3 regions of the Phreatobacter stygius genome follow, and region 2 is predicted to be linked to each of the others. Evidence: riboswitches for the same ligand, from Rfam matches in the RefSeq annotation. Region 2 holds a riboswitch; each other region holds the start of a gene.
What was found. Region 2 has a riboswitch for cobalamin ahead of cobW (cobalamin biosynthesis protein CobW). Riboswitches for the same ligand answer to the same signal wherever they lie in the genome.
Positions count from the first base shown of each region.

Region 1: linked by a shared signal. The riboswitch ahead of E8M01_RS30175 (TonB-dependent receptor plug domain-containing protein) and the one ahead of cobW (cobalamin biosynthesis protein CobW) in region 2 are both predicted to bind cobalamin.
Region 3: linked by a shared signal. The riboswitch ahead of metE (5-methyltetrahydropteroyltriglutamate--homocysteine S-methyltransferase) and the one ahead of cobW (cobalamin biosynthesis protein CobW) in region 2 are both predicted to bind cobalamin.

Region 1 is NZ_CP039690.1:6,375,140-6,382,788, forward strand. Features, by position in the region: gene E8M01_RS30170 (SDR family oxidoreductase) at 1-380, opposite strand, end outside; gene E8M01_RS30175 (TonB-dependent receptor plug domain-containing protein) at 530-2,566, opposite strand; cobalamin riboswitch at 2,702-2,948, opposite strand; gene E8M01_RS30180 (MBL fold metallo-hydrolase) at 3,072-3,974, opposite strand; tRNA gene E8M01_RS30185 (tRNA-Thr) at 4,193-4,268, opposite strand; gene E8M01_RS30190 (hypothetical protein) at 4,469-4,720, opposite strand; gene E8M01_RS30195 (hypothetical protein) at 4,810-5,037, opposite strand; gene E8M01_RS30200 (hypothetical protein) at 5,628-5,879, opposite strand; gene E8M01_RS30205 (hypothetical protein) at 5,969-6,196, opposite strand; gene E8M01_RS30210 (hypothetical protein) at 6,522-6,764, opposite strand; gene E8M01_RS30215 (hypothetical protein) at 7,086-7,307, opposite strand; gene E8M01_RS30220 (hypothetical protein) at 7,397-7,621, opposite strand.
Region 2 is NZ_CP039690.1:6,563,995-6,571,643, reverse strand. Features, by position in the region: gene E8M01_RS31165 (cobyric acid synthase) at 1-774, opposite strand, end outside; gene cobO (cob(I)yrinic acid a,c-diamide adenosyltransferase) at 777-1,388, opposite strand; gene cobU (bifunctional adenosylcobinamide kinase/adenosylcobinamide-phosphate guanylyltransferase) at 1,397-1,915, opposite strand; cobalamin riboswitch at 1,980-2,164, shown strand; gene cobW (cobalamin biosynthesis protein CobW) at 2,430-3,494, shown strand; gene cobN (cobaltochelatase subunit CobN) at 3,540-6,845, shown strand; gene cobG (precorrin-3B synthase) at 6,779-7,649, shown strand, end outside.
Region 3 is NZ_CP039690.1:4,764,498-4,772,146, forward strand. Features, by position in the region: gene E8M01_RS22385 (IS4 family transposase) at 1-821, opposite strand, end outside; gene E8M01_RS22390 (ribonucleotide-diphosphate reductase subunit beta) at 1,090-2,217, opposite strand; gene E8M01_RS22395 (ribonucleoside-diphosphate reductase subunit alpha) at 2,331-5,216, opposite strand; cobalamin riboswitch at 5,331-5,543, opposite strand; cobalamin riboswitch at 5,681-5,891, shown strand; gene metE (5-methyltetrahydropteroyltriglutamate--homocysteine S-methyltransferase) at 5,995-7,649, shown strand, end outside.

The DNA of each region.
Region 1 (7,649 bases), 190 kb from region 2:
ACGCGCATCAATCGCATGGCCTCCTGGGCACACAGGAACGAGCCGGTCAGGTTGACGTCCACCACCTGTTTCCACTGGGCAACGGTGAGCTGATCCATCGGGATCGCCGGCGCGCCCATGCCGGCGTTGTTGAACAGCACGTCGATGCGGCCGAACCTGTCCTTCACCGCCTTGAACAGGGCGGCAACCGAGGCTTCGTCGGAGACATCGGTCGGCACCGCGACGACCGTGCCGGCGCCGGCCGCGGCGACCGTCTTGTCCAGCTCGTCCTTGCGCCTTCCGGCGGCGACCACCGCATAGCCCGCGGCGGCCAGTGCAAGCGCCGAGGCGCGCCCGATGCCGGAGCCTGCTCCGGTGACGACGGCGATCTTCTGCGGCATGTCTTGGATCCTCCCGATCAACGCCCTTGCGGCGCGGTTTTTGTCGGCGCGCACACTGGCCGAAACCCGTGTGCGTGTCGACTATGGGCAGGCCAAGGGGAGGGATGCGACGGGCTCGGATCCGGGCAAGCCGGCCGGCCATGCCGCGATCAGTCGCCCAGGCGCACGCGCAAGCCGGCATAAACCGCCGCGCCGCCGGCATTGTAGCCATAGACCTCCTGATAACGCTGGCCGAAAACGTTCTCGCCGCGGATATAGGCGGTGGCGTTCCGGGTCACGTCGTAGGAGAGCTGGGCGCCGACCAGCGTATAGGCCCTGAGATAGACGTCGCTTGTCCCGAGTGGCCCGAAGAACCGGTCGCGCATCGTGCCGTTATGGGCAAGCGTCACGGTGAACTTGCCCCGGTCCCCGGCGAAGGCGGCGGTGGCCGACAGGCTTGCCGCATGTTTCGGCCGGCGCGCCGCCTCCTTGAACACATAGCCCGCAAACGTGTTCTCCGCCGAACGCGTATCGGTATAGGTGTAGGACGCGCTGATCCGCAGCCAGTCGAGCGGCCTGGCCGTGACCGAGGCCTCGACGCCCTGGCGCGAGGTCGCGAAAGGCAGGTTCTCGACCGTGGTGCCGGAGCCGACGATCTCGTTTTCCAGATTGGCCCGGAAATAGGTCAGGTCGGTGATCAGCCGGCCGCCGAACCAGCGCTGCTCGATACCGGCATCCCAGCCGATCGACTGCTCCGGCCGGAGATTTGGATTACCGACAAAGGTGTTGGTGAAACCGAACTGCTCGATGAAGGTCGGATTGGTCACGCCCTTGCCGAGCGAGGCATGCAGCCTGGTGCCGGTGTCGAAGCTCTGGGCGGCGGTGACCCGCCAGGTCGCGGCATTGCGGAACGACGAATTCCAGTCCTGGCGCAGCGCCGCCGACAAGGCAAAGCCGGTCGGAAGACTGAGCAGGTATTCGCCATAGAGGCCCTTGCGCTCGCGGCTCTGGCCCGTTCCGGCGAAACCGCCATTGACGAAGGGGCCGAAGAAACCGTCGCTCTCGTAATAATAGCGGAAGCGCTCGCGCACGATCTCGGCGCCGCCGACCAGCGTGTGGCGGGCGCCCAGAAAACCGGGCGTCTCGAACGTATAGGCCGAACGGTATTCCGCCCGGTTGCGCTCGGTCTGCGACCAGAAGGCCTGGCGTTCGAGAAAGCCGAAGGAACTGACATAGGCATCGGCGGCATTGGTGTTCTGGCGCGACGTGTCGGCGGAAAATTTCTGGATCCAGCGGCCGTCGGCCAGGCTGACGGTGCCGACGATCCGGCCTTGCAGGTCATTGGTCGTGCCCCGACCGGACCCATTGGCCAGAAAGCCGTAATTGGGGTCGGTGGCAAAACCCGGTCCGAAGGCGCTGTTGGCCGGGTTGTAGAAGCCGGTGCGGCTGACCATCCTGAGCGTGGCCTCGAGATTGAACCAGTCGGAAAGGTCGGCGCCGAGCTTGGCGCTGAACGACCCCATCTCGGAGCCGTTCGGCCGTGTCGTGCCGGGCGCGACGACGAAGCCGCCGGCACGCAGGCCCGAGACCGACAGGGCGCCGTAGAGCGGTCCTTGCGCGCCGCGCACCGAGGCCGAGCCTTGCAGCGTGCCGAACGAACCGCCTTCGAGGCGGGCGGTCAGCTCGGGCCTGGCCAGTCCGCGGCCGGACTTGGTCGTGATCAGGATGACGCCGGACTGGGCGTTCGGCCCCCAGATGCCGGATTGCGGTCCGCGCACCACCTCGATCCGCTCGATAGTGTCGACCGGCAGGTTGGCGAGGTCGCTGTCGCCATTGTTCACGTCGTTGATCGGCACGCCATCGACCACGACAAGGGTATGATTCGCCTCGGCGCCGCGAATGCGGACCTGGCTCAGGCCGCCGCGGCCACCGCCCTGGCCGATGGCGACACCCGGCACCAGCCGCAGCACGTCGGGCAGCGTCTGGGCGCCCTGGTTGCGCATGTCTTCGGCGGTGATCACGGTGACCGCCGAACCGACGCGCGGCGCTTCGACCGGCACGGTGCTGGCGCCATAGACCATGATGTCGGGCAGCGGGATGGCCGGTTGCGTGGCCTGCTGGGCCAAGGCTGGCAGAGCGAAGACAGGCAGAGCCAAGGCCGGCAGGGCGAGAAGGCTGGTGAGGCTGAGGATCAGGCGTTGCGCCATGGCGGATCTCCGCGGAAGGGACACGGGATCGCGGAAGCCTCAAGCTTCGAAGGCGACCCCATTGGCCCTCCGCGACATCAGGTGTCACCGAAAAAGCGGCTGCCCGCTCCCCGCACGCGCCATCCCGCACGTTCGGACAGTGACGTCGCGGCGGCCGGTCTCCTGGCTTGCGGGTCGTTGCCGGGGCTCCGCCTTCCCGAGGGCCGAAACTGGCCGTCAGTGGCATTCAGGAACCGGCTCGCCGCTCACAGTTGCGGGGGCAGCTGCGGATTTGCGCTGGACGTCGAACGGGGCCTGCCGGGCAGGTTTGGTCGTCGGTCCGGTGCTCACCGCATTCCCGTGGCCATTGCAAGCAATGGCCGCCGTCGCGAGTTCCGCTAAAAGGCGGGCTCGTCACGGTTTTGTCAATTGTCGGAAAGAAACAGCCCGTCCTGGCGTTCGGCCAAGGCGGGCTGTTCAAAGCCGGGCTGTTCAAAGCCGGGCTGGTGTCAGAGGTCCAATGCGATCAGACCGCCTGGCTCCACTGCACCGGCACGAGCTGGAAGCCATTGCCGTCCTTGGCGATGAAGCCGGTGGCCGGGAAGGGCGCGTGGTAAAAATGCACCTGGGTCCGCTCGGTCGACACCATGTCGAGGACGCGCCGGCGGGTTGCCCGCGCCATGTCGGCATCCTGGTCGAAAATCGCCGACCAGTCGGGGTTGCGCACGAACAGCGCGGGATGACTGGTGATGTCGGCGAGGTAGGTCAATTTGGCATTGCCCGAGGCGATGCCGAAGATGGTGTGGCCGGGCGAATGGCCGTGAGCCGCGACCGAGGTGATGCCCGGCGCCACTTCCGCGCCCGGCGTGAAGCGCTTCACCTGCGCGGCGATCGGCTGGAACACCCGGCGGGCATTCTGGAACCCGCCGCGCGCGCCATCCGGCGCCTGGCCCATGCGCTCGTCCGACATCCAGAAGTCCCATTCCGGCGCCGGCACGTTGATCTCGGCATTGGCGAAGACCGCGGTGCCGTCCTTCAGCCGGATGCCGTTGATATGGTCGCCGTGGAAATGGCTGATGACGATCGAATTGACCTGGGCCGGATCGAAGCCGGCGGCGCGGAAATTGCGCATCCAGACGCCGCTGGTCGGCGCGCCCGAATCGCCATTGCCGGTGTCGATCAGCACCAGCCTGCCGCCGGTTTGCACGACCAGCGTGGTGAAAGTGTTCTGGAACGCATCGGTCGGCAGGAACGACTTGCGCATGGCGTCCTGGACATCGGCGAGCGGCGCATTGCGGACGAACCCGTCGAGCGGCCTGAGGGCGAAACCGTCATTGATCGCGGTGACCGTGATGTCGCCGACCTTGTAGCGGTAGAAGCCCGGCGCCTGGGCCGGAGCGGCGGTCTGGGCTTGCGCTGGGCTGATCATGGCGCTGGTTCCAATCGCGGGAGCGGCGACCGCGACCGCACTGGCGGCTAGGGCATGACGACGTGTGATCATTGTGGCGTCTCCGGCAGCGGGTGCAACGAGGGGTTGGCGTTGCGACGCTAATCTGCACGAATGACTTGGGAAAGACCTGCGCTCGCCGGCGCAAATCACGGCCTCGTGAAGCGTTTCGGCCGCGCCGGCGGAACGCCGTCAGGGAATGGTGCCGGCAGCGGGACTCGAACTCGCGACCTACCGCTTACAAGGCGGTTGCTCTACCAACTGAGCTATGCCGGCCCATATCGGCATCGGCCTAGCAATGCGGGGCTCCGCGCGCAAGAGTGCCGAGCCGATTATGGCACCGCGGCCGTTCACAGCGCCGCGCTGAACGCTGCTCCCCCAGACATGAAAAAACGCCGGGGTGGAGGAGCCCCGGCGTTGGTCTTGGAAGTACCGGCTTCAGGCCGGCACGCACTCAAGGTCTGGTTGAACCCTGTTCAGTTCGACGAAGAGAAGGCCGAGGACGGCACGACTTCGCGCTGGATCAGGCTGCGCTCGGCATTGTTGACGCCGACGGCCTGGCCGCCGAACGCGCGAGGCGAGGTGAACTCGCGCGGCTGGTTCGGAGCATAGGTGGTGACCGAGGGGGTCTGGATGAAACCGGCGGCGTCGCTCATGCCCTGAGCGAAGGCGGGAGCCGCGACGGCGAGCGGAGCGAGCAGCGCGGCGGCAAGGATGAACTTCTTCATGACAGTCTCCATTGGATGTCCCGGCGGCGGCATTGGCCTTGAGGGCCGGGCGGTTGGGTGTGGGGTCGGCGAACCATGTCCGCCGGTGATCAGTTCCAGGAAGAGAAGGCCGAGGACGGCACGGCTTCGCGCTTGATCAGGCTCTGGTCGGCCTGCGAGACGCGGCCGGCCCGCGCCGAGAACTCACGCGGCTGGTTCGGGGCATAGGTCGTGACCGAGGGGGTCTCGATGAAACCGGCGGCGTCCTGCTGGGCAAAAGCCGGAGCGGCGACGGCGAGCGGCGCGACCAAGGTCGCGGCAAGGATGAGCTTCTTCATAACGGTTATCCAACTGAGATCCCGGTGGGGAGGGACACGCCAAGCCCGGGATGTTTGTTTTGGTGTCGGCGGGAGGTGTCCGCCGTCGACATTGCTGAGATAGGTGAGGTCAGATCGAATTGCCAGTCACAAAAATGAGAAAATGCATGCGACAAGGCGCCTCAGTAGTTTCATCAATGCATTGTCGCAATTCTTACAATTGGGCGACGGGGCCGAGACGGGTCGCGCCTTTGGTCCTTCCATCATCAAGAAATGACGCGGTCAGAGCTGGAATCGATCCAGGTGACCTGGTTGTCCAGCGTCTTTGGGGTGTTCCATTCGCTTGATCGCAGCGATCCATGCTCATCACCGCGGCCGAAGTGATGGTTTCGTTTGCAGCGCCTCGAAACAACAAATTGCGGAGGTGCATTTTTGTTCGAATGATTCGTGCTCATGGAATGCATGAGAGCGGATCAGGCAAGACGGCCGGCACGTTCGGGGGTCGACAAGAAAACGTCGGACAAGAAAACGCCGGGGTGGAGCGGCCCCGGCGTTGGTCTTGAAAGCACCGGCTTGAAGCCAGCGCGCACGCAAAGTCAGGTCGACCAGATTCAGTTCGACGAAGAGAAGGCCGAGGACGGCACGACTTCGCGCTGGATCAGGTTGCGCTCGGCATTGCTGACGCCGACGGTCTGGCCGCCGAGCGAACGCTGCGAGGAGAATTCGCGCGGCTGGTTCGGCGCATAGGTGGTGATCGAGGGGGTTTCGATGAAACCGGCCGCATCGCCGCCACCCTGAGCGAAGGCGGGAGCCGCGACGGCGAGCGGAGCGAGCAGCGCTGCGGCAAGGATGAACTTCTTCATGACAGTCTCCATTGGATGTCCCGGCGACGGCATTCGCCTTGAAGGCCGGAAGGTGGGGTGTGGGGTCGGCGGACGATGTCCGCCGGTGGTCAGTTCGCCGCCGAGAAGGCCGAGGACGGCACGGCTTCGCGGTTGATCAGGCTGCCGGCAGCCCGGTCGTTCTGGGCCAGGCGGCCGGAAAATTCGCGCAGCTGGCTCGGGGCATAGGTCGTGACCGAGGGGGTCTCGATGAAACCGGCGGCGTCCTGCTGGGCGAAGGCCGGGGCAGCGACGGCGAGCGGGGCGAGCAGGGCGGCGGCGAGGATGAGCTTCTTCATGACAGTCTCCATTGGAAATTCCGGTGGTGGGAGGGACACGCCAGGTCCGGAATGTTTGTTTCGGTGTCGGCGGGAGGTGTCCGCCGTCGACATCGCTGAGATAGGGGGTGTCTCGATCACTTGCCAATCACGAAATTGAGAAAATGCAATTATAAAATCATTCCAACGTCAATTTGAATGCGCTGATGCAATTCTGGTGGAATCATGGCCGAACGACGCCGACCTTAAAAAGGGTCGGCGATCCCGTTGATGGGTCAATCGACACAGAGCGGCCGACGCGAGGCCAGTGCGTGGCGTGCCAGCAAGGCGGTCGCGTCGGTGCCGGTCAGCTCGCCGAACCGAACGCCGACGACGGCACGGCATCGCGCCGGGCTCGGTCGTTTGCTGTCGGATCGACGGCCGTGCCCCGGCCATGGCCGGCGAACGCGCTGGCAATAAATTCACGAGGTATGCCAGTGATATAGGTCGTCGTTTCCGGCGTGCCGACAAAACCTGAGGCATCATCGGCGAGCGCTGGGGCGGCGGCGAGGGGCACAATCAAGGTCGCCACGAGGATGAGCTTGTTCATGACAGTCTCCATGGGGACCCCCGGTGATGGCAGGAACAGGCCGGATCCGGGGTTTTCGTTTGCCGCCTCCGCCGACGACCAAGCGGAGATAGGAATGAGGTCGCTCACGTGCCAATCACAAAAATGGGAAAACGCAATGGGTGCGCCGCAACGATCTGTTTAGATTTGCGTTGACGCAGATCCCTGCCGCGGCGAGCGATTCGACGACCTCAGGTGCAACCGGGTGTTTTCAAGCAGAAAACGCCGGGGTTTGCGCCCCGGCGTTGGTGTTGGGAAGGACCGGCTTGGTGCCGGCCTGCAGGCGCGGTCGGCTGGACCAGGTCAGTTCGCCGACGAGAAGGCCGAGGACGGCACCTCGCGGTTGATCAGGCTCTGGCCGGCATTCGAGACCTGGCCGCGGCGAGCGGTGAACTCGCGCGGCTGGCTCGGCGCAGTGGTCGAAACACCAGGCGTTGCGATGAAGCCGGCCGTATCGTCGGCGAAAGCCGGGGCGGCCAGGGCGAGCGGGGCGACCAGGGTCGCTGCAAGGATGAACTTCTTCATGATGGTCTCCATGTGTGTTGTCCGGCTGGCGGTGAGCGCTTCAGGCCGGGACTGTTCGAGTGTGCCGAGGCGCCAAGCGGCGTCGGTGGTCAGTTCGTGGACGAGAAAGCCGAGGACGGCACGACTTCGCGGCTGATCAGGCTCTGATCGGCGTTCGAGACCTGGCCGTGGCGGGCGGTGAACTCACGCGGCTGGTTCGGGGCATAGGTCGAAACGGCAGGGGTCTCGACGAACCCGGCGCTGTCGTCGGCAAGAGCCGGAGCGGCCAGGGCGAGCGGGGCGAAAAGGGTGGCGGCAAGGATCAGCTTCTTCATGACAGTCTCCATTGGAAAACCCGGTGGT
Region 2 (7,649 bases):
CACGGCGCGGCGGTCGCGACCGCCCTCGCCCGCGCCGTCGGCCTGACGGCGGAGCCCCAAGATGTCCTCGGCCGGCAGCAGGCCGGCTTCGGCGAAATGTGGCACGAGCCCCAGGGCCGGCCAGCCGGTGCGCTCGGCGATGATGGCCATGCCGCCAGAAAACAGGCTCGGGTCGCCGCGGAAACGGTTGACGATGAAGCCGCGGATCATCGCCGCGTCCTCGGGCGCGATCACCACCTTTGTACCGACCAGGCTGGCGATCACCCCGCCCCGGTCGATGTCGCCGACCAGCACAACGGGGGTATGGGTGGCGCGGGCAAAACCCATATTGGCGATGTCGCCGGGGCGCAGATTGACTTCCGAGGCCGAGCCGGCGCCCTCGACCAGCACCAGATCCGCTTCGTCCGAAAGCTGGCGGAACGAGCCGAGCACGGCCTCCATCAGGCGCGGTTTCCAGGCCTGGAACTCGCGCGCCTTGGCGGTGCCGACACGCCGGCCCTGGACGATGATCTGCGAACCGACGTCGCTTTGCGGTTTCAACAGGACCGGGTTCATGTGGACGGTCGGGGCGACGAAGGCGGCGCGGGCCTGCAGGGCCTGGGCGCGGCCGATCTCGCCGCCGTCCGACGTGACGGCCGCATTGTTCGACATGTTCTGCGGCTTGAACGGGCGAACCTTCAGGCCACGCCTGGCGAACAGCCGCGCCAGGCCCGCGACGACAAGCGATTTGCCGACATTCGACCCGGTGCCCTGGATCATCAAAGCGCGGGCCATGGTCAGAACTCGATTCCCGCCTGGGCCTTCACCCCTTGCGCGAAATGGTGCTTCACCAGGGTCATTTCGGTCACCAGGTCGGCGGCCGCGATCAGCTCCGGCTTGGCATTGCGGCCGGTGACCACGACATGCAGGCCGGGCCGGCGGCCGGCCAGCGTCTCGACCACCTCGGCGAGCGGCAGATAGTCGTAGCGCAGCGCGATATTGAGTTCGTCGAGCACGACGAGGCCAATGGTCTCGTCAGCCATCAGCTCCCGGGCCTTGGCGAAGGCGCGCTCGGCGGCGGCGATGTCGCGCGCCTTGTCCTGGGTTTCCCAGGTGAAACCTTCGCCCATCGCATGCCAGGCGATCCGGTCGCCGAAGACGGCAAGCGCCTGCCGTTCGCCGGTCGACCAGGCGCCCTTGATGAACTGCACCACGCCGACCCGCCAGCCATGGCCGAGCGCCCGCAGGATCAGCCCGAGGGCGGCCGTCGACTTGCCCTTGCCCGGGCCGGTATTGACGATCAGCAGGCCCTTTTCGACGATCTTGGAGGCCACCTCGGCGTCCTGCACCGCCTTGCGCTTGGCCATTTTGGCGCGGTGGCGCTCGGCCTCCTCGGTTTTATCAGTCATGTCCGGCCTCATTTCACGATCATCGGCAATCCGGCCACCATGAAGACCACATGGGTCGCGACATCAGCAAGCTCCTGGTGCAGCCGGCCGGCCTCGTCGCGGAACCGGCGCGCCAGGGCATTGTCGGGCACGATGCCGAGCCCGACCTCGTTGGAGACCAGAACCAGCGGCCCGGTGGTTCTCCGGCAGGCCTCGGCAAGGGCTGCGCGCGCCGCGGCGATGTCGGCCTCGGCCAGGATCAGGTTGGTCAGCCAGAGCGTCAGGCAGTCGACCAGGACGGGCGTGCCTGCGGGCGCCCCGGCGATCGCGCCGACGAGATCGATCGGCGCGTCGACGGTCTGCCAGCCTGCGCCGCGCCGGCCGCGATGTTCGGCGATCCGCGCGCGCATCTCGTCGTCATAGGCCTGCGCGGTTGCGACATAGCGCCAGGGTGCGGGCAGCGCCTCGATCAGGCTTTCGGCATGGCGGCTCTTGCCGGAACGCGCGCCGCCCAACACCAGGGTCACGGATCGGGTCGGGCTCGGCATAAGGACCTATGGGTTCGGAGCGGACGTGAAGGAGCGCATCCATTGCAAATCGGCGAGCGCGCCGGTAGTGCTAAATCCCGACGGTGCCTCTCAGACGAGGTGAAAAGGGAACGTGGTGCGACGCCACGGCTGCCCCCGCAACTGTAAGCGGCGAACTGAAGCCACAAGCCACTGGGCGCAAGATCCCGGGAAGGCGGCGGAAAGTTTAGACCCGTGAGCCAGGAGACCTGCCGTCACCAGTGCTTCTCATGGGCCCATCGAGCGGGGTGTTTCGATGGCAACCGGTCCAGGCGTTCCGCGCCCGGCTTCGTCCTTGGGAGCGTTTCCGGCGAAAGCCGGCTGCCAGACGGAGTATGCCGTAATGAGATCCCGAGACCCGCTACGACTTGCGCTTCCCCGCCATCCCGAGCCGCCGATCCGACCGCGGGCCAACTGAGCGCCCGCATACGAATCGCCCGGATGCCGAACCGAGGGCGCCCTCGCCCGCTTTCCCCTTTGCCTTCACGGACACATCATGACCCAGCCGACCCCGGCCACTTCCGTCAAAAATCCCCCGGCCAAAATCCCCTGCACCATCGTCACCGGCTTTCTCGGCGCCGGAAAGACCACGCTGGTCCGCCATCTCCTGGAAAACAATGGCGGCCGGCGGCTGGCCGTGCTGGTCAACGAGTTCGGCGATATCGGCTTCGACGGGTCGTTCATCGAAGGTTGCGGCATTACCGGCTGTACGGCCGAGGACATTGTCGAACTGCCGAACGGCTGCATTTGCTGCACGGTGGCCGATGATTTCATCCCGGCGCTGGAAAAGCTGCTGAACCGCGCGCAGCCACCCGACCATATCCTGATCGAGACCTCGGGCCTCGCCCTGCCGAAACCGCTGGTCAATGCCTTCAACTGGCCGGCGATCCGCAATCGCGTGACCGTCGACGGCGTCATCGCGGTGGTCGATGGCCCGGCGGTGGCCGAGGGTACCTTCGCCGACGACCCGGAGGCGCTCGCCGCCCAGCGCACCCAGGACGGCGCGGTCGATCACGACAATCCGCTGGAAGAGGTGTTCGAGGACCAGATCCTGTGCGCCGACCTGATCCTGCTCAACAAGAGCGACGCGATCGACCAGGCCACCCGGGACCGGGTGAAGGCCGAGATCCAGGCGCATCTGCCGAAAGCGATCAAGATCGTCGAAACCTCTCACGGCAAGGTCGAGCCGGCCCTGGTGGTCGGTCTCGGCGCCGCCGCCGAAACCGATCTGGCCGGCCGCCCCTCGCATCACGAGACCGAAGCGGACCACGACCACGACGATTTCGAGAGCCATTCCTTCGCGATTCAAGCGGTCGGCTCGCCCGACATCCTGGCGGCCCGGGTCGCCAAGGCGGCGGAAGCCGCCGGCGTGCTGCGCCTGAAGGGTTTCGCCGCGGTCGGCGACAAGCCGATGCGCCTGGTCGTCCAGGGCGTTGGCCGCCGCATCGCCCATCATTATGATCGGGCCTGGACGCCGGGCGAGGCCCGCCAGGGCCGGATCGTGGCGATCGGGTTGAAGGGTTTCGACCGTGGCGCGGTCGAGGCCGCGCTCAACGGCTGAGGCGCCAAGGGGCGATCAGCCAAGGCCTCGTAACGCGGACCAATCATGCACATCCTGCCCGCCACCACCGTGACGCTTGACGAGGCCGACCGCGCGGTCGACCTCGGCCAGGCGGCCGGCGACGTGGTGGTGCTGTCTTTCGCCGACAGCGACCTGACGGCGCTGTCGGCGGCGGCCAAGGCCCAGCCGCTGACGGTCAGGCTCGCCAGCCTGCGCCAGCTGAAACACCCGCTTTCCGTCGATCTCTATCTCGACAAGACGGTCACGGGCTCACGTTTCGTGCTGGTGCGCCTGCTCGGCGGGCTCGACTATTGGCGTTATGGGCTCGACCAGCTCCATGCCGCCTGCCGGCAGGCGAATATTCCGCTCGCCGTCCTGCCGGGCGACGATCGCGGCGATGACCGGCTCGCCGCCTATGGCACCGTCGACGCCACGGTCACGCATGCGCTCGACAGCTATTTCCAGGCCGGCGGCGGCGCCGACAACATGCGCCGGCTGCTCGGCCGGATCGCCGGGCATCTCGACCCCGAAGCAAAGGTGGAGCCGGCCCTGCCGCTGCCGGCCTTGTTCGCCTGGAGCGCGGCGAAAGGACCCGAGGCCTGGCCCGAGGCGCTTGCCGGCTGTCCCGCCGGCCGGCCGCTCGCCCTGGTCCTGGTCTATCGCTCCAGTGTGACATCAGGTGATACCGGGATCGCCGCGGCGCTCGCGCGGGCCTTGGCTGCGCGCGGCCTGGCGCCCCTGGTCATTGCGCTGACCAGCCTGAAGGATGCGCCGGCCGCCGCCGAACTGGAAAGGCTGATCGCGACGCGCAAGCCTGCGGTCATCGTCACGACCACCGCCTTTTCGGCGCGTGACGGCGACGGTTTCGTGCTCGATACCGCGGATTGCCCCGTTCTGCAGGCCATTCCCGTCGGCAATCCGCGCGAGGCCTGGCTGGCGTCGCCACGCGGGCTCTCGGCGGTCGATCTGGCCATGCAGGTTGCGCTGCCGGAATTCGACGGCCGGCTTGCCGGCGCCGTGGTCGGTTTCAAGCAGGCGACGGAGGACACGGCATCCGGTCTCGTCGAGCGGCGCCTGCTGCCCGACGAAGACGGTGTCGCCGCGCTGGCCGATCTTGCGCTGGCCTGGGTCGTGCTCCGGCAAAAGCCAGCCGCCGCGCGGCGCCTTGCTTTGGTGCTGTCAGACTATCCGGCGCGCGGCGGGCGCGCCGGCTTTGCCGTCGGCCTGGATACGCCCGAGAGCGTCAAGGTCATCCACGGCTTGCTGGCCGAGGCCGGTTACACGGTCGACGACTGCCCGGCGCCGGCGGCGCTGATGCCTTTGCTGGTCGACGGCGATGCCGGGTTCAGCGTGCCGCTCGACACTTACCAGGCCTTCCTTGCCGGCCTGCCCGACGGTGTCCAGGCGGCGTTGCTCGCGGCCCATGGCAAACCGGAGGACGACCCGAGCTTTGACGACGGCGCCTTCCGGTTCCGGGCCTTGTCGACCGGCCATCTGCGCATTGCCCTGCAGCCGCCGCGTGATGCCGGCCCCGATCGCAAGCTTGCCTATCACGATCCCGACCGGCCGCCCGGCCACGGTTATCTCGCCTTCTATTGCGGCCTCAGGATCGTCGACCAGGTCGACGCGATAATCCATCTCGGCACCCACGGCACCACCGAATGGCTGCCGGGCAAGGCCGTCGCGCTGTCGGCCGCCTGCTGGCCGAAGATCGCCATCGGATCGCTGCCGGTGGTCTACCCTTACGTGGTCGATGATCCCGGCGAAGCCGCGCCGGCCAAGCGCCGGCTCGGGGCGATCACGCTCGGCCACCTGCCGCCGGAGCTTGCGGCGAGCGATCTTCATGGCGAAACCGCCCTGCTGCGCGATCTGGTCGAGGAATATAGCGCCGCGCAGGTGATGGATCCGCGCCGCGCCGATCTGGTCGCCGCCGAAATCCGCCAGCGCGCCGAAAGCTCCGGCCTCGCCGCGGCCTGCGGCGTCACCGCCGAGCAGGACATGAGCGCGGCGCTGACCACGCTCGACGCCCATCTCTGCGACCTCGCCGAGACGAGTTTTCGCGACGGGCTGCATGTGTTCGGCCAGGCGCTCCATGACCAGGACTCGTCGGCCAACGAAAGACGGAACCTGATCCGGGCGCTCGACGGGCGTTTCGTGCCGCCGGGGCCGGCCGGCTCGCCGCATCGCGGCCGGCCCGATGTCTTGCCGACCGGGCGGAACCTCGCGACCCTGGACCCGCGCGCCATTCCAACCCGCGCGGCGACGCAATTGGGCGCCCGTGCGGCGCGCGCCGTGCTCGACCGCCATTTGCAGGACCAGGGCGACTGGCCGCGCCGGGTCGTGATGGATCTCTGGGCCTCGCCGACCTTGCGCTCGGGCGGCGAAGATATTGCCCATGCGCTGGCGCTGATGGGGGTCGAACCGGTCTGGCATGCCGCCTCGACCCGTGTCACCGGCTTTTCGATCCTGCCGCTCGCCCGGCTCGACCATCCAAGGGTCGATGTCACCATTCGCATTTCCGGCGCCTTTCGCGACACGTTTCCCGAACAGATCGCGCTTCTGGATTCAGCCGCGCGCGCCGTCGCCGATCTCGACGAGGACGATGCCTGGAACGAGCCGGCGGCGGCGCGACGGCGCGGCGAGAACCGGGCGCGGGTGTTCGGCGCACCGCCCGGCCGCTTCGGCGCAGGCGCCGGCACGCTGGCGCTCGACGGCGACTGGCAAGATCTGGCCGACCTCGGCCGCGCCTATCTTGCCGCCACCAGCCATGCTTTTGGCGGGCCCGAGGCCGCCGGCGTGGCGGATGCGAGCTTCGCCGGCCGGGTCGCCGGCGCCGAGGCCTTCATCCATGTCAGCGACGTCGCCGGCCGCGACATCCTGGAGGCGTCGGGCGCCGCCGACGGCATTGGCGGTTTCGCGGCCGCGGCCGAAAGCCTCGGCGGCCAAGCCCGGGCCTATAGCCTCGATACGTCGACGCCCGACACGCCGAAGGTCAGGACGCTCGCGGAAGATCTCTCGCGCATCGTCCATGGCCGGCTCATCCATCCGCGCTGGATCGCAGGCCAGCTTGCCCATGGCTGGCGCGGTGCCGCCGAACTCGCCGAGGCGGTCGACAGCCTGTTCGTTTACGCCGCGACCACCAAGGCCGTGCCCGACGCGATGTTCGACGCGGTGTTCCAGGCCTATCTCGGCGACGAGGCCGTGGCGCTCCGGTTGCGGAAGGCCAATCCCGGAGCCCATCAGGCGATCGCCGAGCGTTTTGCCGATGCCCGGCGGCGCGGCCTGTGGACGACCCGGCTGAATTCGGTCGCGGCCTTGCTCGATCTTGCCGCCGGCGAGGCGACACCATGAACCCGGCGGTGCGATCCGCGCTTCGCCGGGGCTGGTGTCCGGGCGCGCTCCGGCCGATGGCGACCGGCGACGGCCTGCTGGTGCGGCTGCATCCGCCCGGCGGCAGGTTCAGCGCCGCCGATCTCAGTCTCGTCGCGCGGCTGGCCCGCGACACCGGCAATGGCCTTGTCGACCTGACCGGCCGTGGCAATCTGCAGATCCGCGGCGTCCGTCCGGAAAGCCATGGCGATCTGGTGGCCGGGCTGATCGATGGGGCGCTGGTCGATCCCGACGAGGATGTCGGCCCCTATCGGCTGACACTGGTGTCGCCGCTCGCCGGGCGCGATCCGACCGATCTCATCGATGCCGCGGCGCTGGCGGGACGGATCGAGCGGCTCCGCCGCGAGATCGGGGGATTGCCGGCCAAGACCTCCGTGATCGTCGACGGCGGCGGCGCCTTGTCGCTCGATCGACAGGCGGGCGACCTGCGTCTCATGGCGATCTCGTCGACGCACGGCGTGATCGGCCTGCCTGATGGAAGCTGGTTCGGCCCGGCCGCGGTCGAGGTCCTGCCCGGCGTGACCGAGCTCTTGCTGGGCCGGCTCGCCGAGCGCCACCGGGCCGAGCCGGAGCTCGTCCGGCGCATGCGCGACCTGGCGCGAGACGAACTCGCCGGGCTTGTCGCGCCGCTCGGCTTCGGTCGAACGACCGCGCCGCCCGGGCGCCCGCGCCCGCCCGAGGCCGGGATTGTGAGCGAACCAGGCGGCACCAGCGCCATCCTGTTCGGCGCAGCCTTCGGCCGCTGCACCGCTGATCAGTTCGATG
Region 3 (7,649 bases), 1.8 Mb from region 2:
CCTTCGATGTCGTAGCCCTGGGTCTTCAGGGTGCGGAACAACTGCTCGATGGCCCAACGACGCCGGTAGAGCTCGGCCACCGCCAGGGCTTCGGTGATGTCGCGGACCGCGCGCGAGATCAAGAGCCGCCAGTGAACCGCCGGCTCGCCCGCCGGTGGATCGACTTCGCGGATATCGACCAGCGTCATGCCGACGCTCGCCGGCAGGGCCTCAAGTCCTGGTGTGCCGGCCTTGGGACGTGCCAATTGCGCCGCCATGAAGCGGACCGCCAGTCGCGCCTGGCGCGCCTTGCGGCCGGGCTTGGCCGGCAGGTCCAGCAGGGTCCGGCCGGCCTCAGGCAAGGCATCCACGGTGGCAAACAGCCGACCGCCATCGCCGAGGCTGCGATCTTGGGCCGCCCTGACCAGAAGCTCGATGTCCTTCGGGCGTCGTGCAAAGGCCTCGAAGATATCGCCCTCGCGATCGGCGATCACCGTCACGCTACGAGCCAGCGCCCCGATCCTGGCCGCGTCTTCGCCCCCTTCCAGCCAGCGCCGGCTCTCTTTCGCCGCCAATGGGCGGGATTTCCGCTCCCCACGCAAGCCTTTGTCGCGGCTCATGAATTGAGCATGCGCCAACCCCAGGATGGCGCCGTCCTCGGCATCCACCGCGATCATCGCATGCAACATAAGCCCACCGCCGCCGCTCGACTTGATGCTGGTGGTGTCCTGGATCGCCAGCACCGGCCGGCCGATACACCGTTCCGCCGTGCGCTCTTGCGCCGTCGCCGCCATCTCTTCGACCGTCACCGCCGGATTGCGCAGCAAACGGGTCAGGCGCATCTCGCCTCGCCGGTTGCCGCCCAGCGGCCGAATCCGAATCCCACGACCACCCCACTCGACCAGCCGGCGGTGCAAAAAGACCCCCCTTTTTCCAGCCGGCGGTCGCCAAACCGCCCCAGCCCATGCTCCTGCATCTGCTTCCTCCCGCTAGCTGCGGATCAAGGAATCAGAGCCGCATCCTCCTCGCAACCCACGATGTGTGAATGTCGTAGCCCGATGGGAGAGGGTTGATTCAGCAGCGCTTTTCCGGCTGGCGCCGCACCGCCGCTCACTCCCAGCTCAGCGCGCCGCCGTTCTGATATTCGATCACCCGGGTCTCGAAGAAGTTCTTCTCCTTCTTCAGGTCCATGGCTTCCGACATCCAGGGGAAGGGGTTGTCGGTCTCGGCGAAGACCGGGGCGAGGCCGAGCTGGGCGCAGCGCCGGTTGGCGATGAAATGCATATAGTGCTCGCAGAGCCCGGCATTCAGCCCGAGGAAGCCGCGCGGCATGGTGTCCCGGCCATAGGCGGCCTCGATCTCGGCGCCGTCCTTCAGCATTTGCCGCAGCTCGTCCTGGAAGGCCTTGGTCCAGAGATGCGGGTTCTCCGCCTTGATCTGGTTGATGACGTCGATGCCGAAGTTCAGGTGGATGCTCTCGTCGCGCAGAATGTATTGATATTGCTCGGCAATGCCGACCATCTTGTTGCGCCGGCCGAGCGACAGGATCTGGGCGAAGCCGGTGTAGAACCACATGCCCTCGAACACGACATAGAAGGCGACGAGGTCGCGCAGGAAGGCCTGGTCGGCCGCCGGCGTGCCGGTCTTGAAATCGGGATCGTCGAGGCTCTGGGTGTGTTTCAGCGCCCAGGCGGCCTTGTCGGTGATCGACGGCACTTCCCGGTACATGTTGAACAATTCGCCCTCGTCGAGGCCGAGGCTTTCCACGATGTATTGGAAGGTGTGGGTGTGGACCGCCTCCTCGAAAGCCTGGCGCAGCAGGTATTGCCGGCATTCCGGATTGGTCAGGTGGCGATAGATCGCCAGCACGATATTGTTGGCGACCAGGCTTTCCGACGCCGCGAAGAAACCGAGGTTGCGCTTGATGGCGCGCCGCTCGTCCTCGGTCAGGCCGTCTTTTGATTTCCACAGGGCGATGTCGGCCTGCATCGACACTTCGGTCGGCATCCAGTGATTGTTGCAGCCGGCAAGGTATTTCTCCCAGGCCCAGCGATATTTCAGCGGCAGCAACTGGTTCACGTCGGCGCGGGCATTGATCATCGCCTTGTCATCGACGGAGACGCGCTGGCCGCCGCGGTCGATGAGACCGAGGCCGGTGGCATCGGCGGCGGGCAGTGGTGCCGCCGGCATGCCGGGAAGGCGGGCAGGGGTGGCTTTGGGTTCGGACCAGTCGAGCATGGGAAGACCTGAAGGCAAAGAGCCCCATCGCGCCGATGTCGCGCGGGCGGCGAGGCTGCGGGTGAGAAAGGTGCCCGGGACGCAGTCCCGGGCAGGATGGCTGGCCCTGGCGCCTACTGGCAGGCTTCGCAGGTCGGATCGTCGATCACGCAGGCCTGACCCCAGGCTTCGCCGGCCGTGATCGCGATCGGCGCCGCCGCCGTCGCGACCACCGAGGAGACCGCATTGAGCTTGCCGTCGGTGCCCTTCAGCGTCGATTTCTCGACATGGGTGGCCGAGCGCGAGCGCAGGTAATAGGTGGTCTTCAAGCCGCGCTTCCAGGCGAGCGTATAGAGCGCGTCGAGCTTCCGCCCCGAGGGATTGGCGATATAGAGGTTGAGCGACTGGGCCTGGTCGATCCATTTCTGCCGGCGCGCCGCGGCCTCGATCAGCCAGGCCGAATCGATCTCGAAGGCGGTCGCATAAAGCGCCTTCAGATCGTCGGGAACCCGGTCGATCTGGCCGAGCGAGCCGTCGAAATATTTCAGGTCGGAGATCATCACCGCGTCCCACAGGCCGCGCGCCTTCAGGTCATTGACGAGCGCGGCGTTCACCACGGTGAAATCACCCGACATGTTCGATTTGACATAGAGGTTCTGGTAGGCCGGCTCGATCGACTGGGCGACGCCGCAGATATTCGAGATGGTGGCGGTCGGGGCGATCGCCATGACATTGGAATTGCGCATGCCGACCGTGGTGACGCGCGCCCGAAGCGAAGCCCAGTCGAGGCGCTGCGAGCGATCGAGGTCGAGCTCGCCGCGCGCGGTTTCCAGAAGTTCGATCGAGTCGATCGGCAAGATCCCCTTCGACCAGAGCGAACCTTCGAAGCTCGGATAGCGGCCGCGCTCGGCGGCGAGATCGGCCGAGGCCGAGATCGCCTCGAAGGCAAGCGCCTCCATGCTGCTATCGGCGAAGGCGACTGCCGCCTCGGAGGCATAGGCGATACGCAGCGTCTGCAGCGCATCCTGGAAGCCCATCAGGCCAAGGCCGACCGGACGGTGCCGGAGATTGGACCGGCGTGCCTCCGGGATGGTGTAGAAATTGATGTCGATGACATTGTCGAGCATGCGCATGGCGGTCGTCACCGTGCGCTTCAACCGGTCGCGGTCGAGGCTGTCGGCCGTCACGTGCTGGGCGAGATTGACCGAGCCGAGATTGCACACCGCGACTTCGTCGTTCGAGGTGTTCAGGGTGATCTCGGTGCACAGGTTCGACGAATGCACGACACCGGCATGGCCCTGGGGCGAGCGGATGTTGCAGGGATCCTTGAAGGTGATCCAGGGATGGCCGGTCTCGAACAGCATGGTCAGCATGCGCCGCCACAGGTCGCCGGCGCGGACCTGGCGGAACACCTCGATCTCGCCGCGCGCGGCCTTGGCCTCAAAGGCCTCGTAAGCCGTCTTGAACGCCGGGCCGTAGAGGTCGTGCAGATCGGGTGTCTCGTCGGGTGAGAACAGGGTCCAGGCGGCGTCCTGCTCGACCCGCTGCATGAACAGATCAGGCACCCAATGGGCGGTGTTCATGTCGTGGGTGCGGCGGCGGTCGTCGCCGGTATTCTTGCGCAGGTCGAGGAATTCCTCGATGTCGACATGCCAGGTTTCGAGATAGGCGCAGACCGCGCCCTTGCGTTTTCCGCCCTGGTTGACGGCGATCGCCGTATCATTGGCGACCTTCAGGAAAGGCACGACACCCTGGCTTTCGCCATTGGTGCCCTTGATATGGGCGCCGAGGCCGCGCACCCGGGTCCAGTCATTGCCGAGGCCGCCGGAATATTTGGCCAGCAAGGCATTGTCCTTGACGCTCTTGAAGATGCCGTCGAGGTCGTCGGGCACGGTGGTCAGGAAGCAGGATGACAGCTGCGGCCGGAGCGTGCCGGCATTGAACAGGGTTGGCGTCGAGGCCATGAAGTCGAAGGACGACAGGAGGTCGTAGAATTCGATGGCGCGGGCCTCGCGGTCGATCTCGCGCAGGGCCAGGCCCATGGCGACGCGCATGAAGAAGGCCTGGGGCAATTCGAAGCGGCTGCCCGAGACATGCAGGAAATAGCGATCGTAGAGCGTCTGCAGGCCAAGAAATTGGAAGGCGAGGTCGCGCTCGGGTTTCAATGCGGCGGCGAGCCGGCCGAGGTCGAAACGGCCGAGTTCCGGATCGAGCAATTCGTGTTTGATGCCGGTCGCGACATAGCCGGCGAAATAGTCGCCGTAACGCGCCGCCATCTCGGCTTGGGTCGCCTGATCGGGGCGGCCGGCAATGAAGCTCAGCGCCTCGCGTCGGAGCTTGTCGAGCAGCAGGCGGGCGCTGACGAAAGTGTAGTTCGGTTCGGTCTCGATCAGGGTGCGCGCGGCGAGGATCGGCGCCAGCGCCAGCTCGTCCAGCGAAATGCCGTCATAGAGATTGCGATGGGCCTCGGCGATGACGGTTTCGGCAACCACGCCGTCGAGGCCGGCGGCCGCCTCGTTGACGATCCGGGCGAGCCTTGCGGCGTCGAGCGGCGCCCGCTCGCCCAGCGCATTGATCATGCTGAGCATTGGCGCGGCCGGCGCCGGTGCTGTTTCGGCGAGAACCTGGGCACGTTCCCTGGCGCGCTCGTCGCGATAGAGCACATAGGCGCGCGCCACCTTGTGATATTCGCCGCGCATCAGCGCGAGCTCCACCTGGTCCTGGACGTCCTCGATATGGAAGGTGCGGCCGGCATCGGCCCGGCGGATCAGGGCGTTGACGATCTGGCCGGTCAGGACCTCGACAATGTCGTGGACACGCCGCGACGCCGCCGCACCGGTGCCTTCCACCGCCAGGAAGGCCTTGGTCAGCGCCACCGCGATCTTGGCAGGGTCGAAGGGGGTGACGCCGCCATGGCGGCGGATCACCTGGTAACCCGGTTCGCTCGCCGTCTTGGCGGACGCCTGGGAGATGGGAGGCAACGCGCTTGGCGCGGTTTCGGTTTCGATCAACAGAGACATCGGCAGACCCCAGACAGTGTGGGGGCTTGGGCCAAAAAAGGACGCCGCCGGAAACGGAACGGCGCCTTCGCCCTCCCGCTGATGCAAGCGACCCACCAGGACACCCCGCCCGTGGACGTTCAAGATGTCGGGGCAGGTCTCCTGGCTCACGGGTCGTCGGGCTGTCTGGCCTTCCCGAAGCCCTCCTGGGCCCCAGTGACACGTCTCGACAGCGTCTCGCCGTTTACAGTTGCGGGGGCAGCTCCGGCTTCGATGCGAACGGCATCTTCCCGGATTCCCTCTTAGCTCCCGGTGCGACTCAGGAGAACCTCGACCTCTATATATAGCGGCCCAGTCGACCTCAGTGTCAACAGGTTGTGGTTTTTGAAATGCGCGCTTGGCATCACCAAGCGTCCTTGTTTTGCATAAAGATATGACGACATAAAGATGTCTTTATATCTCCTTGACTTTTGTCGCCCGCCGTCGCCAACTGACGGCGTCGTGGTTCTGCGGGCCTCTCCGGGCTCGCGGCTAAGAGGGAATCCGGTACGCCTTCGGGCCAGGCCGGAGCTGCCCCCGCAACTGTAAGCGGTGAGCCGCTGTTCATCTGTGTCACTGAGGCCTGAAGGCTTCGGGAAGGCCGAACAGCAGCATTGACCCGCGAGCCAGGAGACCTGCCTCGACCTGATAACGTCCACGGGCGGGGTGTCCGGTGTGTCGCTTGCAAAGCGGGCCGCCATGCGTCCCGCCAGCCTGCACGCGGCCGCTTGGCCTTCGCCCCAGCAAACGGGGTTTGCCAATGTCGTCTCTGTCTCTGCCTGTTGCCACTCTCGGCGTGCCGCGCATCGGCGCCAGGCGCGAATTGAAATCAGCTCTGGAAGGCTATTGGTCCGGCAAGATCGACGCGCCGCAATTGCTTGCGACCGCCGCCGGTCTGCGGGCGAGCCATTGGGCGCGCCAGCAGGCGCTCGGCGTCACCGTCATTCCGTCGAATGATTTCTCGCTCTACGACCACGTCCTCGACACCAGCGTCATGGTCGGCGCCATTCCGGAAATCTATGGCTGGGCCGGCGGCAAGGTGTCGCTTGCCACCTATTTCGCCATGGCGCGCGGCAGCCAAGGCCCGACCGGCGAGGCCGATCACGCGGCGGCCTGTGGCTGTGGCGCTCCGGGCCATGGCTTGCCTGCGCTCGAAATGACCAAGTGGTTCGACACCAACTACCACTACATGGTGCCTGAATTCGAACGCGGGCAGGAGTTCGCGCTGGCCTCGACCAAGCCGCTCGACGAATTCCTGGAGGCCAAGGCGCTGGGCATCGTCACCCGCCCGGTCCTGCTCGGGCCGGTGACCTATCTGAAGCTCGGCAAGGCCAAGGACGGCTCGTTCGATCCCCTGACGCTGCTGCCGGATCTGGTGCCCGTCTATATCGACATCCTGCGCCGGCTGGCCGCCAATGGTGCGGAATGGGTGCAGCTCGACGAACCCTGCCTGGTGCTCGATCTCGACGAGGCCACGCGGCTCGCGTTGCGCAATTGCTACCAGACCCTGGCGCGCGCGCTGCCCGATCTGAAGATCATGCTGGCAAGCTATTTCGGCGCACTGGGCAACAATCTCGACACCGCTTTCGGCATGCCGGTCGCCGGCCTGCACGTCGATCTCGTCCGCGCGCCCGATCAGCTCGACCGGGTGCTGGCCAAGGCGCCGCGCGGCCTGGTGCTGTCGCTCGGCGTCATTGACGGCCGCAATGTCTGGCGCGCCGACCTGCCGGCCTTGCTCGACCGGCTCGAGCCGGTGGTGGCGAGACGCGGCACCGACCACATCGAGATCGCCGCCTCCTGTTCCCTCCTGCATGTGCCTGTCGATCTCGACCTGGAGACCGGGCTCGATCCGGACCTCAAGGGCTGGCTTGCCTTTGCCGCGCAGAAGATGGGCGAGCTTGCAACCCTTGGGCAGGCGCTGGCCGGCGGGCGGCAATCGGTCTCCGATGCCCTGTCTGCTGCCGCCGAGGCTTCGGCCAGGCGGCGCAGCTCCGCCAAGATCCACGACCCGGCGGTGGCTGCCAGGCTTGCCGTGGTGACGCCGGCCATGGCGAGCCGCGCCCACGCCTTTGCCGAGCGCCAGAAGCTGCAGCACGACCATTTCGGCCTGCCGTCCTTCCCGACCACCACCATCGGCTCGTTTCCGCAGACCGAGGAGGTGCGCAAGGCCCGCTCGGCCCATGCCAAGGGCACGCTCAGCGACAGTGCCTATGACGCGTTCCTGCGCAAGGAGACCGAGGCGGCGATCCGCTGGCAGGAGGACATCGGCATCGACGTGCTGGTCCATGGCGAGTTCGAGCGCAACGACATGGTGCAATATTTCGGCGAGCAATTGTCCGGTTATGCCTTCACCCGGCACGGCTGGGTGCAGAGTTACGGCTCGCGTTACGTCCGCCCGCCGGTCATTTTCGGCGA